Regions from separate parts of the Thermomonospora cellulosilytica genome, predicted to be linked through region 3. Evidence: riboswitches for the same ligand, from Rfam matches in the RefSeq annotation. Region 3 holds a riboswitch; each other region holds the start of a gene.
What was found. A riboswitch is a leader RNA that binds a small molecule or an ion and turns the genes downstream of it on or off. The one in region 3 is predicted to bind cyclic di-AMP.
Positions count from the first base shown of each region.

Region 1: it holds a riboswitch for cyclic di-AMP, as region 3 does, so the genes downstream of both, HNR21_RS02340 (CHAP domain-containing protein) here and HNR21_RS19755 (CHAP domain-containing protein) in region 3, are expected to answer to the same signal.
Region 2: it holds a riboswitch for cyclic di-AMP, as region 3 does, so the genes downstream of both, HNR21_RS01820 (C40 family peptidase) here and HNR21_RS19755 (CHAP domain-containing protein) in region 3, are expected to answer to the same signal.
Region 4: it holds a riboswitch for cyclic di-AMP, as region 3 does, so the genes downstream of both, HNR21_RS26030 (peptidoglycan recognition protein family protein) here and HNR21_RS19755 (CHAP domain-containing protein) in region 3, are expected to answer to the same signal.

Region 1 is NZ_JACJII010000001.1:481,923-485,507, reverse strand. It holds gene HNR21_RS02350 (carbohydrate ABC transporter permease) at 1-456, shown strand, start outside; gene HNR21_RS02345 (glycoside hydrolase family 5 protein) at 506-1,933, shown strand; cyclic di-AMP (ydaO/yuaA leader) riboswitch at 2,135-2,274, shown strand; gene HNR21_RS02340 (CHAP domain-containing protein) at 2,277-3,296, shown strand; gene HNR21_RS02335 (DUF1330 domain-containing protein) at 3,534-3,585, shown strand, end outside.
Region 2 is NZ_JACJII010000001.1:360,376-363,960, forward strand. It holds gene HNR21_RS01810 (RDD family protein) at 1-412, opposite strand, end outside; gene HNR21_RS01815 (amino-acid N-acetyltransferase) at 421-927, opposite strand; cyclic di-AMP (ydaO/yuaA leader) riboswitch at 1,058-1,274, shown strand; gene HNR21_RS01820 (C40 family peptidase) at 1,278-2,339, shown strand; gene HNR21_RS01825 (LuxR family transcriptional regulator) at 2,436-2,666, opposite strand; gene lysX (bifunctional lysylphosphatidylglycerol synthetase/lysine--tRNA ligase LysX) at 3,572-3,585, opposite strand, start outside.
Region 3 is NZ_JACJII010000001.1:4,201,010-4,204,594, reverse strand. It holds gene HNR21_RS19765 (VldE C-terminal domain-containing protein) at 1-209, shown strand, start outside; gene HNR21_RS19760 (spermidine synthase) at 216-1,079, opposite strand; cyclic di-AMP (ydaO/yuaA leader) riboswitch at 1,276-1,397, shown strand; gene HNR21_RS19755 (CHAP domain-containing protein) at 1,397-2,398, shown strand; gene HNR21_RS19750 (DUF3618 domain-containing protein) at 2,492-2,911, opposite strand; gene HNR21_RS19745 (hypothetical protein) at 3,174-3,359, opposite strand; gene HNR21_RS19740 (RNA-guided endonuclease InsQ/TnpB family protein) at 3,516-3,585, opposite strand, start outside.
Region 4 is NZ_JACJII010000001.1:5,515,513-5,519,097, reverse strand. It holds gene HNR21_RS26035 (serine/threonine-protein kinase) at 1-1,049, opposite strand, end outside; gene HNR21_RS26030 (peptidoglycan recognition protein family protein) at 1,223-1,969, opposite strand; cyclic di-AMP (ydaO/yuaA leader) riboswitch at 2,358-2,500, opposite strand; gene HNR21_RS26025 (HEAT repeat domain-containing protein) at 2,723-3,585, shown strand, end outside.

The DNA.
Region 1 (3,585 bases), 3.7 Mb from region 3:
CTCTACCTGCTGATCACCCGGATGCACATGTACGACTCGCTGGCCGGGATCATCCTGCCCACGGTGGCGTTCCTGCTGCCGGTGGCGGTGCTGGTGCTGACCAGCACGCTGCGCGAGATACCCAATGAGCTGTACGAGGCGCTGGCGCTGGACGGCGGCGGTCCGATGGAGGCGCTGCGCACGCTGGTGCTCCCGCTGAGCCGGCCGGGCCTGATCACCGTCGCCGTCTACGTGGCGGTGAACGCCTGGAACGGCTTCCTGTTCCCGCTGGTGCTCACCCAGTCGCAGGACCAGCGGGTGCTGACGATGGGGCTGTGGAGCCTGCAGGGCCAGTACACCTCCAATGTCCCGGCGCTGATGGCGGCCATGACGCTGTCGGTGCTGCCCGTGCTGCTGTTCTACGCGATCGGCCGCCGCCGCCTGGTGAGCGGGCTGACCGCCGGGTTCGGCAAGTGACGCCTCTGCCGGACGGCGGGCGACAACGTGTTCGAGAAACGGAGTGCTCATGACCGATGACCAGCGTTTCCTCCGGGTGGCCGGCGCCCGGCTCGTCGACGGCTCCGGGACCCCGGTGCGCCTGCGCGGCGTCGGGCTCGGCGGCTGGCTCAACATGGAGAACTTCATCACCGGCTATCCGGCCAACGAGACGTTGATGCGCCGGACGGTGCGCCAGGTGCTGGGGGAGGAGCGCTACCACCGCTTCTTCGACCGGCTGCTGACGGTGTTCTTCGACGAGGCGGACGCGGCGTTCCTGGCCTCGCTGGGGCTGAACTGCGTGCGGATCCCGCTGAACTACCGGCACTTCGAGGACGACCGGGCGCCGTTCGAGATCCTCGAGGAGGGGTTCGCGCACCTGGACCGGGTGATCGACCTGTGCGCCCGGCACGGCATCTACACGGTGCTGGACCTGCACGCCGCGCCCGGCTGCCAGAACCACCACTGGCACAGCGACAACCCCACCCACCTGCCGGCGTTCTGGGAGCACCGGCACTTCCAGGACCGGCTGGTCAACCTGTGGCGGGTGATGGCCGAACGGTACGCCGACAACCCGTGGGTGGCCGGGCACAACCTGTTGAACGAGCCCGCCGACCCGACCGGGGAGATCATCGGGCCGTTCTACGCCCGGCTGGTGCAGGCCGTCCGCGAGGTGGACCCGCGGCACGTCATCTTCCTGGACGGCAACACCTACTCGACCCGGTTCGACATGTTCGGGGACCCGTGGGAGAACACCGTCTACACCTGCCACGACTATGCGCTGGCGGGGTTCGTGTACGGCGGGCCGTACCCGGGTTACACCGAGGGCGTGTGGGTGGACCGCGACCAGTTGGAGCGCAAGTTCCTGGAGCGGTCCGAGTACCAGCGCCGCACCGGGACGCCGATCTGGGTGGGCGAGTTCGGCCCGGTCTACACCGGCGACCCCGAGCGGGACGAGCAGCGGTACCAGATCCTGCGCGACCAGCTCGACATCTACGACGCCCACGAGGCGGGCTGGTCGCTGTGGACCTACAAGGACGTGGGGCTGCAGGGGCTGGTGCACATCGCGCCGGACAGCGCGTACGCGCGGCGGTTCGGCGACTTCATGGCGAAGAAGGCGCGGCTGGGCGCGGACCACTGGGGGTCGACCGATGAGGGCATCAGGCATGTGGTGGATCCGCTGCACGCGTTCATGGACGAGCAGTTCCCGGACTACGACCCCTATCCGTTCGGGCGCCGCAAGTACACCGAGGACCTGGTACGGCACATCCTGTTCTCGCAGCCGCTGACCGTGGAGTACGCCGAGCTGTTCCGCGGCCTGGACGACGGGGAGCTGGACGCGCTGGCCGACTCGTTCTCGTTCGCCGCGTGCGTGCGCCGCGAGCCGCTGGCCCGGATCCTGGCCGAGCGGTGCAGGCCGCAGGAGGCCGGTTCGTCCGGCGCGCTGCGCGCGGGCTGAGGCTCGGGGGACGGCCGGACCGGCGGGCCGCCGGTCCGGTCACCCGGGCTTCCGTGCGCTGGGCGACGCAGTCGCCACGCTGAGTGATTTTACCTTTGGGGCTCCTTGATCCAGGTTGTCCTATTTTTAATAGGTCTGTACCTTTCCGTGATACCGGTCCGTCGGTAACCGCCATCCCGGGCGGTGCGGATCGGACGCCGAGTCCCGGCGGCGCCGAACCCCTCACATCGCGCCGCGGGAGCCGGGGACCCACGCTTCCTGGGGTGAATCCGCCGTGCGCGGTAGGGCGACTCCTGGCCCGAACCCGTCAGCTAACCCGGTAGGCGGTCTCGAAGGAGAGCGCATGGATCCCATCGGGGAAAAGTTGCTCGACATCGCCAAGGCCGAGCTTGGCTACACGGAGAAATCGGGAGGGTACACAAAGTACGGCGACTGGTACGGCAAGAACGTCGACAACAGCTCCTACTTCGCCACCGCGCCCTGGTGCGACATGTTCCTGGCCTGGGCCGCCGACAAGGCCGGGGTGACCGAATGGGCGGGCCAGTTCGCCTACACGGTCTTCCACGCCCAGTGGTTCGCCCGTAAGGGCGCCTGGGGCACCGAGCCGGAGCCCGGCGCGATCGTCTTCTTCGACTGGTCGGGCACCAAGAGCATCGACAACATCGACCACGTGGGGATCGTCGAGAAGGTCGAGGGCGACCGGATCCACACCATCGAGGCCAACAGCGACGGCATCTACCTCAAGCGGCAGGTGCGTTCCCCCCAGAACATCGTGGGCTACGGCTACCCCGCCAAGGTGCACGTCCCCGGCCGTTCCGTCGAGGAGGTCATCGGCGGCGGCTCCCGCTCCGGCGACACCGCCGTCAAGTACCGGCCCAAGCACGCCGCCCCCGCCTCCGTCGAGCAGATCGGCGGCGACACCGGCGGCAGGCCCGTGCAGGGCGTCGGCGAGGCCCGGGACGGCCTCCTCCCGCCCGTCCCGGACGCACCGGTGTTCGCCGACGTCCTGACCGTCGCCGTCGCCGGCACCGTGGCGCTCGCCGTGGGCAGGAGCGTCCTGACCCGCCTCCCGGCCAGGCTCCCGGCGCTCTCCGCGCCGAAGCTCCCCACGAGTTCCCCGGTCCGGCTCCGCAAGCGCGGCCGCCACCACCGCGCCCCGGTGGAACTGCCCGCCGACCTCGCCCCCGCCGACCTCACCGCGGCCGACGCCCAGACCGTGGCGATGCCCCTGGTCAGCGCCGCCGTCGCGGCCGAGGCCGAGGACCGCGAGTTCTGGGGCCAGATCTCCCGGATGGACACCGAGGACCTGGAGTTCTGGGACTCGATCATCGCCGAGTCCGAACACGGCGCCGCCGTCCGCTGACCGGCTACCCGGCCGGGCCCTCTTCCCCGTCAGGCCCGGCCGGGTCAGCCTTCGAACGCCTCGAAGGCCCGCGACCGGGAACCGCTCGGCGGCGTGCACGACTGTGCCGGGAGACAACACGCCGACCGTCCTGGTTGCGAACTTCCATAAAGCAGGCCGCCCCACAGGCCCTCATCGCCGCCCGCCGGCCCGCCCGTGCCAGACTGAACGCCGTTCGGCGACGACGAGGAGGGCGTCATGGCGGTCGATCCCACGGGCAAGGACCTCAAGCGGCTCATGGACGAGGACC
Region 2 (3,585 bases), 3.8 Mb from region 3:
GCTTGCCGAGCGTATGCCCCCACAACGCCAGCTGGACCGCCTCGTAGAGGAAAGGCAGCACCGCCAGCACCACGAACAGCGTGATGATGATCGGCCAGTTCCACACGCCGCCCTCGGTACGGGTATCGCTGCCGGGCGCGTCCAACCCGATCACGCCCCACGCGATCGGCAGCACGAGCGCGAATCCGAACACCGCCACGAGGGCGTTGTCCATCAGCCGGGCGCCCGCCCGCCGCACAATCGGCGCCAGCGGCAGGCCGCCCGCCGGAACGTGGTCATAACCGCCGTACCCGCCGCCGTGATGGGCCGGGGGCTGCCATTGCGTCTGCGGCGGCCGCTGCCACTGCCCCGGGGGGCTTCCGCCTTGCCAGTGCGGGTTGTAGGGCTGTCCCCCGCGGTACGGGTCGCTCATCGCTTCGGTCACTCCTCCAGGCGTAGCAGCATCCGGGTGTTGCCCAAGGTGTTCGGCTTGACGCGGTCGAGATCGAGGAACTCGGCCACGCCTTCGTCATAAGAACGCAGGAGTTCTTCGTACACCTCTGGCGACACCGGAGTGCCCAGAATCGGGCGGAAGCCGTGACGGCGGAAGAACTCCACTTCGAAGGTAAGGCAGAACACCCTCCGCACGCCGAGTTCCCGTGCGGTTTCCAGCAGCCGGGTCACGATCCGGTGCCCGATGCCGCGGCCGCCGCAGCGCTCGTCGACCGCGACGGAGCGGACCTCGGCGAGGTCCTCCCACATCACGTGCAGGGCACCGCAGCCGACGACGCCGAGCTCGCGGTCGTCGGCCACCCAGAACTCCTGCACGTCCTCGTAGAGGGTCACGGTCGACTTCCGCAGCGTCCGCCCGTCGCCGGCGTACCTGTCGATGAGCCGGCGGATCGCCGGGACGTCGGCCGTTCGCGCCCGCCTGATCGTGACCTCCACGAACAGGGGAGCGTATCGGTCCCGGCGGCCCGCCGTTGTGCCGGTGCCCCGCCGAGCTGGGTCTTCGGACGTTCCTGTTGGCAGGGTCGGCGGACTCCGTTAGTCTGCGACGCTGACATCAGCGCGTCCTGTGCTGAGACCGCCGAGTCCGTCGGGCGCCCCGATGCCCGGCGGAGCCGGGGACCCATCTGATGCCCCTGGGCAGGCAGGAGCGAACGCTCCGTCGGACCCAATGGAGGGTGCGCCCCTGGGGTGAGTCCGCTCCGGCGCCCGGCGCGCCGACCGCGGTAGGGCTCTCCTTGCCCGAACCCGTCAGCTAACCCGGTAGGCGGACCAGGAGAGGAGACCGAGTGGAGTCCATCCGCCCCGAACCCGATCCGCAGGGTCCCCCATCCGCCCCGCGGGACGCGGCCCGTCCGGCCGGGCGAGGAGGCAGACGCCCACCCCGCGCCGCCCGCGGCCGGTGGCGGACCACCGTGCTGGCCGGGCTGGCCGGGACCGTGCTGGCGGCCTCGGCGCTCGTCCCGGCGGGTCCGGCGCACGCCGAGCCGGAGCCCTCCACCAAGGAGCTCACCGACCAGGCGTTCAAGCTCGCCGACCGGCTCGAGCAGCTCACCGAGAAGTACAACGGGCTGAAGGTCCAGCTGTCGCAGGCGCGGCGGGCCGCCCAGGTGGCCGCCGCCAACGCCCGGCGGCAGGAGGAGGCGCTGGAGGAGATCCGCCAGAAGGTCAGCAGCCTGGCGGCCAGCAGCTACATGCAGAACGGCGTGGACCCGGCGGTGGCGATGATCAGCGGCGGCGACCCCCAGCGGGTGCTCGACCAGGCCGCCACCCTGCAGTACTTCTCCACCCAGGAGGGGGTGAAGGTGCAGGGGATGCTGCAGGCCATGCAGGCCGCCCAGCGGGCCCGCAAGTCGGCCGAGAACCGCGCCGCGCAGGTCGAGAAGCTGCGCGCGGATCTGGAACGGCAGCGCAAGGAAGTGACCGAGCTGTACGAGAAGGTCCGCGACCGGGTCGTCAAGCGGGACCCGAGCGCGCTGGCCAAGCTGCCGGTCGTGGGCACCGGGAAGGCCGCCCAGGCGCTGCGGTACGCGATGTCCAAGCTCGGCAAGCCGTACGTGTGGGGGGCCGAGGGGCCGAACGCGTTCGACTGCTCGGGCCTGACGATGTGGGCCTACAAGCAGGTGGGCATCAACCTGCCGCACTACACCGGCAGCCAGTGGAACGCCGGCACGCACATCTCCCGCAGCCAGTTGCAGCCCGGCGACCTGGTGTTCTTCCACTCCGACCTGCACCACATGGGGATGTACGTGGGGGACGGCAAGTTCATCCACGCCCCGCAGACCGGTGACGTGGTCAAGATCTCGTCGCTGGCGGGCCGCCCGTACGCGGGCGCGGTCCGGGTGGCCTGAAGCACTGTGGCCTGAAGCACTGCGGCGGGCGCACCCCGTCGTGCGCCCGCCCGGATCCCCCGTGACGCCGGCCCCGGGCTCCGTGCCCGGCGCCCGTCAGATCAGCTGCCTGCGGGCCGCCCACACGACGGCCTCGATGGGGGTGTTCACGTCCAGCCTGTCGCAGATGGTCCGCAACCGCCGCCGCAGCGTCCGTGCGCTCAGCTCGAGCCGGCGCGCCGCGACATCGGCGGTGACGCCGGTGGCGATCTGGGCGAGCAGCCGGATGTCGTCCTCGCTGAGGCGCGGTTCCTCGGTGCCACGACGTGCGAGTGTGGCCTGTTCCACTCCGTCCTCCCTCGTCCGTGGTGATGACCGCGGGGATGCGGACCCGGCTCGGTCCGGGTGCCGCACAGGTACGGGTAGGCCTTGGTCGGTACGCGCTGGTTGCGGGGTGAGGGAGTTGTCGACCGGCCCACAACAGCCGACTGGGTGCGCGTAATGTGCGGTTGTGGGAGAGCGGCGGCGCCGTTCTCCCGGCGGATCAGATGCATCGGAGCGTTCACCGGCTCCGATGTGGCCGAATTCGGCCGATGCCCCCGAGGTGTGGCGCGCGCGGGCGGCGTTGGGTAACCATTCAGGGAGAGGACCCCGCCGGGCCCGTGGCGCCCGCGGCGTGCGGGGAGGACCCGGGCCGGGAGCCGGCGTCCGCCGGGACCCGGGCCGGGTGGTGCCGTACGCGCCGGGGCGGAGGCGGTCGTGTCCGGAATGGGTCATGTCGAGCCTCTTCCGCCCATCCCTTTCCGTGTCCCCGACCACCCGGCGTCGATGATCGGCGCATGGTCATGGTGCGTTACGGCACGGAACGCTAGGCGGCCGGATAGAGGTCGTCAAGCGGGTAAACATGACTCTGTGTAGTCATATGTGCGCCATCCGTCACACCCTGCGACGACCTTCCCGCCGCCGCGGCAGTGACCTGCGCGAACGGTCCGCCGGGGAGGGGCCGGCGAGGGGTCGCACCGCTCCGGACAGGCCCGGGTGAAGGTCACCACCCGGCTCGGTTGAGGCTTTTCCAGACGTCCTCAACTCATTGGATTTCCCGGCCGAAAAATGGTGTCAGGTTTGGCCCGGTATCGCCGGAGCCGGGGACCGGCCCGTGGCCGCCTGCGGGCACGGGCCAGCGGACCGTTCCAAGGAGGGTTTACGGACACCCACTGCGGGGTTGTCCGGACACTGACAGCGGGCGGCCCCGCTCATTCGGGCTTGA
Region 3 (3,585 bases):
CGGGCGGGCGGATGCCGAGCGCGAGCGCGCTGCGGCACGGCGACCAGGTCGCGGCGTACGCCGTCGCCAACGCCGGCCGGCTGGGTATCCACTACGTGATCTGGAAGCAGCACATCTGGAACATCCGGGGCGGCGGCTGGCGGCGCATGGGCGACCGCGGCAGCATCACCCAGAACCACTACGACCACGTGCACATCTCGGTGCGGTAGTCCCGGTCAGGGCGTGCCGAACAGCGTCCGCGGCGGCACCGGGACGCGCACGTCGCCGCCGCGCAGCGGCGCGGCCCCCGCGCTGAAGCCGGCCAGGGCGTCGGAGTCCATGCAGCGGGCGCGGACCGCTCCCCCGGCCGCCCGGCGGGTCAGCTCCGCGTCGGGCAGTTCGGCGTCGGAGGCGGCCAGGATCAGGTTGCCGAACCGGCGGCCCCGCAGCACCCCCGGCTCGGCCAGCAGCAGCGTGTGGCCGAAGACGCCGCGCAGCGTGGCCACCATCCGCCGGGCGAACTCCAGCCCCCGCCCGTCGGCGATGTTGGCCAGGTAGACGCCGCCGGGCCGCAGCACCCGCCGCACGTCCCGGGCGAACTCCTCGGTCACCAGGTCCCCCGGCACGGTCGCGTCGGCGAACGCGTCCAGCACCACCAGGTCGTCGCAGGCGTCGGGCAGCGCCGCCACCCCGCTGCGCCCGTCGGTCACCCGCACCCGCAGGCCCCGTACGGAACGCAGCGGCAGCCGCGCCCGCACCAGGTCCAGCAGGGCCGCGTCGGGCTCCAGCACGATCTGCCGGGAGCCGGGCCGCGTCGCCGCCACATAGCGGGGCAGGGTGCAGGCCCCGCCGCCGACGTGGACGGCGTCGATCGGCTCGCCGGGCGGGCGCACGCAGTCCACCACGTCGCCCATCAGCCGCATGTACTCGAAGCTCAGGTGGGTGGGGTCGGCCAGGTCCACGTAGGACTGCGGGACGCCCTCGATGGTCAGCAGCCAGCCGTCCGCGCGGTCGGGGTCGCGGCGCAGTTCGGCCCGGCCGTCGGCGCTGCGCTCGGCCGCGGACGCCGCCGCCCTGCGGGCGTCCCGTCGCCGCTCCATGCCCCTCCCTGCCCGTCCGGTTCGCGGGGATTCCCTCGCGAACACACCTTTACGCCTACCATGCCGGAGAAGGCCGTGACCGGCTCCGGCGGATGACTTGCCCACCCGCTTTACCTCAAGTACATTCCCCCGAGACCGGTTCGTGACCAACCCCCCACCAGGAGGGTCGAGCCGAACCGCCGAATGTTCCGCGACGCAGCCGGCGTCGCCGGAACGCCGGGGACCCGACGCGCAACGGGGTGAATCCGTCCGCGGGCGGTAGGGCGCCTCCACGCCCGAACCCGACAGCTAACCCGGTAGGCGGTCCATGGAGAGATATGGATCCGATAGGCAAGAAGCTGCTCGACATCGCCGAGCAGGAGCTCGGTTATACCGAGAAGGCCGGCGGCTACACCAAGTACGGGGAATGGTGGGCCGAGAACGTCGACTCCGACCACGATCCGTACTTCAAGACGGCGCCGTGGTGTGACATGTTCCTGGCCTGGGCGGCCGACAAGGCGGGGGTGACGGAGCAGGCGGGACAGTTCGCCTCCACCGTCGACCACGCCAAGTGGTTCGCCGCCAACGGCGCCTGGGGCAGCGAGCCCGAACCCGGTGCGATCGTGTTCTTCGACTGGAAGGGCTCGAACGACATCGACGCCATCGACCACGTGGGCATCGTCAAGAAGGTCGACGGCGACGAGATCCACACCATCGAGGCCAACGTCGACGGCGTCCACCTGCGGGAGAAGGTCCGCGACGAGAGCGTCATCGCCGGTTACGGCTATCCGTCGAAGGTGAAGCCGGCCTCGCAGGCCGCCAAGTACGTCCCCAAGCACGCCGCCCCGCCGCCCTCCCCCGAGCAGCTGACCGGCGCCCCCGGACGGCAGGGGCAGGCCGCCGCCACCCGCGAGACGTCCGGCGACGGCGAGCCGCTGCTGTCCGGGCCGCAGGACGCGGTGCTGAGCGGGCTGGTGGCCGTGGCGGTCGTCGGGTCGGTGGCGCTGTCGGTCGGCAGGGCCGCCGCCGCCAAGGTGCCCGCCGCCCCGCCGGTCCGGGTCCGCAAGCGCGGCAAGCACCACCGCCGCCCGGTCTCGCTGCCGGCCGACATCACCCCGGCGCAGCTGGACCAGGCCGAGGCCGTCACCACGCAGATGCCCGCGATCAGCGCCGCGGTGGCCGCCGAGGCCGAGGACCGCGAGTTCTGGGGCCGGATCGAGCACCTCAAGGAGGACCAGGAGCTGGCGTTCTGGGACTCGCTGCACGCCGAGCTGGCCGAGGCCCCGCGGCGCCGCGCGATCCCCGCCGGCCACGAGGTCCCCTCCTCGCTGAACACCTGATCGCCCCGGCGTGCGGTCGCATGGCGCCCCGCGCGACCGCACGCCGCCCGGATCGCGGCGCTCCGGCGGGCCCGCGTCCGGGCCGTTCCGCCGTCAGCGCAGGCCGTAGCGGCCGCGACCGGAGTGCGTGCGCACCGCCGCCATCCGCGCCGCCGGCCCGGTCCGTGCGCGGGCCCGCATCAGGCCGCCGCGTTTGGCGTGCGCCCGGGTCCGGGCCAGATGAGCCGCCCGCTGCCAGGCACTGCGATGACGCATCCGGCGCCGCCGCCACAGCCAGGCCGCGACCGCCGCGGTGGCCAGGGCGGCCAGCCCCGCGCCCGCCTTGCCCGCCGTCGGGCCGGGCCGGGCGCCCATCCGGTCGGCCCGGCCGGCGAACCGGTTCCTGACCTCGCCGAGCTTGCGCTGCGCCCGGGCCTTCACGTCGGCCTTGGCGGCCAGCGCCTGCACGGTCTCGCCGATCTCCGCACGGGTGCGCTCGATGTCGGCGGCCGCCTTCGACTCACTGGTGGTCATCGCGTGCTGTCTCCTTACGTGCAGTACGGCTCGCCGAAGGAGTTCCCTGCCGCGACACGGCGGACGAGCCCCGCGACACGCGCTTTGCCGCCGCACACCGCGATTTTGGCGACGCGGATGCGAACCCGTGCCCGCACCGCGTGCGGCGCGTCAGGTCACCGGGCTCAGGTGCGGGCGGCGGCGCAGCCGGTGGCCTCGACGACCTCGGCGATCTCCCCGATCCGCACGGTCAGATCCAGGGCCGCGCAGCAGGCGTCGGCATTCATCGGATCACCACCTTCCGCAGCAGCGCGTTCACCGCATGTGCGAACACCTCCCAGCCGGTCGCGGTACGGCGCAGCACCGCGCCGCCCGCATCGATGATCCGGTAGTACCTGCAGGCCGGCCCCGTCTCGCCCTCGCGCCGCTGTGCGGTGACCATCTCGGTGCACTGCAGGCGAAGCGCCACCGGACACAGGGGCCGCTGCGGATCGGCCCGAGCCCGACGTCCCCAGGGACTGCGCCAGCTCTTGACGTGCTCTCCGGCTTGAAGGCCGGGGATTCAGTCCGTGCCGCGTGTGCGGCACCCCTGGTGGCTTCCTGTTTCGCCGGGTCCTGCCCTCCGCTAGGCGGCGGGTCTTACGGCCCCTCCGCAGGCGTTTAGCCTGTCCGCCCGCCCGGCGGCCAGGATGTTC
Region 4 (3,585 bases), 1.3 Mb from region 3:
TGCACCAGGGTCGCGCGGTCCGGCGGACGGAGGGCCGGGGTCACCACCGAGGGCGGCGACGGGCTCGGGGACGTCGGTATCGGCTCCGGGGAGGGCGAACCGGACGACGGAGACGGGGACGGGGATCCGGACGGGGGAACGGAGGCGGACGGCGGCGGGCCGGACGGGGTGGCCAGGGGAGGCGCCGCGCGGCGGCCGGGCGGCTCCGCACCGGGGACGGTCACGACGGTGAGCGTCGCCGCCGCGACCAGACCGACCACCGTCGTGAGGGCGAGCATGCGGGCGGGGCCGATCGGCATGCGCCCGGGGGAGGGCGGAGGCGGCGGCTCGGGGGACGGCTCCGGTTCGGCCGCGGCCCCGATCAGCACGGAACGCACCTCGTGGGCGGTGGGCCGCTGGTCCGGCTCGTACGCCTGGCAGCGCCGGCACAGTTCGGCGACCTCCAGCGAGACGTGCGGGGGGCGGCGGCCGTCCGGGTTGCGCTCGCCGGTCAGCGCCTCGGAGAGCATCACGCCCAGCGCGTAGACGTCGGCCGCCGGGCCGATCTGCCGTTCCGGCGGCAGGTAGGCGGGGTCGGCGGGCTCGGTGCCGAGGGCGAAGTCGCGCACCTTGACGCCGTCCTCGCCCAGCACGACCTTCGCCGGCCGCAGATCGCCGTGCGCGACCCCGGCCTCGTGCGCGGCGGCCAGGGCCTCGGCGACCTGCACGAGCACCGCGATCGCCTCCCGCCCCGCAAGACCGCCCTCCGGCATGCGCCCCTCGAGGAACTCCGTCACCCGGTAGGGGATGGGACGGCCGTCGACGCCGTCCGCCTCGCCGTGGTCGAGCACGGCGGCGATGCGGGGATGGGTCAGCCCCGCCGCCGCCCGCGCGCCGCTCCTGAACCCGCCGCGCACCACCGGATCCGCCGCTCGTCCCGGGTGCAGCAGCCGGATCGCGACACGGCGGCCCCCGACCTCGTCGGCGGCCTGCCACACTTCGGTCTTCCCGCCTTCGCCGAGCCGTCGTTCCAGCCGGTACCGGGCGGCGATGCGGACCCCTGGGCGCATGGAGCCGTCCCCTTCCTACGGCCTACGCCCGTTGGTACGCATCCCGGCGTCCCCAGGCTCGATCGGACCGCACACGGCTTCGTCCGCCGGACCGGACATCGACGGACGGGCCGCCCTTCCGTGCCCGCGCGCGGAAGCCCGGCAGAACGGGGCCCGGGACGTACGGCGGCGGCTCAGCCGAGCAGGTCCTCCACGACGCCCCGCAGGTTGGGCAGCGCTGCGGCGAAGGCGGTTCCGCAGCATTCGGTGGAGCTGAAGTGGCGGTGGGGGACGATCGCCTCCCGCGGGTCCAGGTCGTACTGGCGGCACAGCCAGGCGAGGGTCTCGGTGAGGGAGGCCAGCAGGGGCTCGGGCGGCAGCACGTCGCTGTAGGTGCCCTCGCACTCGATGCCCACGGTGAAGTCGTTGGCGCGGCCCGCGTGGGTGCCCTCGACGAAGAAGCCCCTGCGCGCCGCGTCGATGCTGCCCTGGCGGCCTTCCATGATGTGGCCGCCCCGGCTGATGGTGAAGTGCTGGCCGGTGTCGGGCCAGCCGTTGACGCCCATGTGGGCGCTCTGGATGCTGCGGGACAGCCGGTACGCCTGTTCGAGCGAGAAGTCGTCCACGTTCGGCGTCGCCGTGTGGTGGACGACGACGAACTTCGGGGCCTCGCGGACCAGCCGGGGAGCGGGGGCGGGCCTGGCGTTCCAGTCGGCGCGTGTGCGGATGCGCGGCATGTCGTGCCCGGAACGGCGACCGGCGGCCTCGCGCGCCTTGCGCCGGTCCGGGGTCCGGTCCGAGTCGGAGGAGGCCGTGGCGTCGGCGGCGTAGCCGGACACTTCGAGAAGCGTTCCCGCGGCGAGGACTCCGCCGGCGACGAGGAGCCTGCGCCGGGACATCGCGGGGGTCTGCGTCTTACGGTGCTTGGGCCTTGCGGGCATGAAGGATCCCATCCTGCTGTGCGTGAAAGAACGAGTGCTCTGCGTGATGGCAGAGAAATGCGTCGGCCGAAGGGCGTGACGTGGACGGGCGAACCGCGCCGCCGTCCGGATTTCCCGGGCACGTGCAATGGCCGGCGGGCGCATCGCCCTTTCGGGTTTCGCGGGTTTCGCGGGTTTCGGAATGGTCAGGGCGTGCCGGAACCCGCGATGGTCTTCGTGCCGTTCCCGGAGGGGCTCAGAACCGCCCGCCCGGGAAGGCCGTCAGGCCGTCGACGGCCGATGGAACGCCGGCGGCACGTGACCGGGGAGCCCGTGCGCGGCGAAGGTCAGGGGATCCGTGGCGCGCCGGTGGGGGCGCCGGACGATGGAGCGACGTTCCTCCACGATCTTCTCCTCTCCTTGACGCCTACCGGGTTAGCTGACGGGTTCGGGCCAGGAGACGCCCTACCGCACAAGGCGGATTCACCCCGGAAACAGTGGGTCCCCGGCTCCGCTCGACGGTGGTCGGAGCGGACTCGGCGGCCGTCGTCCGCCTCCGGCGGAGGCGATCATCGACGGCGACGATGAATGCGACTAGATCGTATTGAAAACCCCAAAACCGGACAAGTTTCCCCAAAAAGATCTACCTGGCGGTTCCGGGGATCTCCTTGCCCGCCACCCCGGCAGGACCCCGGGGCCTGTGGTCGGGCGGTGGTGTGCCAACCGGGCGTGGGTCTGGGGCGTCTTCTCGGCAGAAGCGGTCGGGGGTGGGGCATGGTCGCGGGGCATCAGGTCGCGTTCTTCCTGCGTGAGATCGGCTCGGCCGATCCCGCGCGTCGTGCGGCGGCGGCCAAGGGGCTGAGCCGCGCTCCCGGGCACGTCGCCGAGTTGACCGCCCTGGCCGGGGATCCGGCGCCGCAGGTACGCGCGGCGGCCGCGCTGGGACTGGGCGGGCAGGGCGAGGCGGCGCCGATCGGGCCGCTGGTGGCGCTGTGCTCCGATCCCGACGCCGAGGTCCGGCGGCGTGCGGTGAACGCGCTGGACCGGCTCGGTGCGACCGGGCCCGCGGTGGCCGCGGCCTTCGTCCAGCGGGTCGGGGACGGCGAGTTGCGCAGCCGGCCCGTGGTGCTCGACTGGCTGCTGCGGTTCGGAGTGCCGGTGCCGACCGGGGCGCTGGTGCCGCTGCTCGCCGACCCCGACCCCCTGATCTGGGGGCCCGCCAGGCTCCTGCTGCGGCTGCTGCCCGAGGCCGACGCCGTCTTCGCCGATCTGGTCCGCACCGGGCCGGACGAGGTGCGACGACGGGCGCTGCACATGCTGGCCCGCCCGCAGGCCGGCATCCCCGGTATGGGCCCGGATGCCGACCCCGAGACGCGTGAGGCGGCCTGGCGCCGGTTGTGGGATCCCGAGCCGCGGGTGACCGAAGCTCTGTTGGCCGCCCTTGAAGCCGAGACCGAGCCCCACGCACGCAACGTGCTGTTCGGTGCGCTGGCCGCGCACCGCGTGCCCGAGGCCGTCGCGCCTGCGGCCGCCTGGCTGGCCGACCCCGAGTGCGGGCCCGGCGCGGCCGAGGCGCTGGCCGGAGCCGGCACGGCCGAGGCCGTCGACCTGCTACGGCGATTCGTCACCGGACCCGG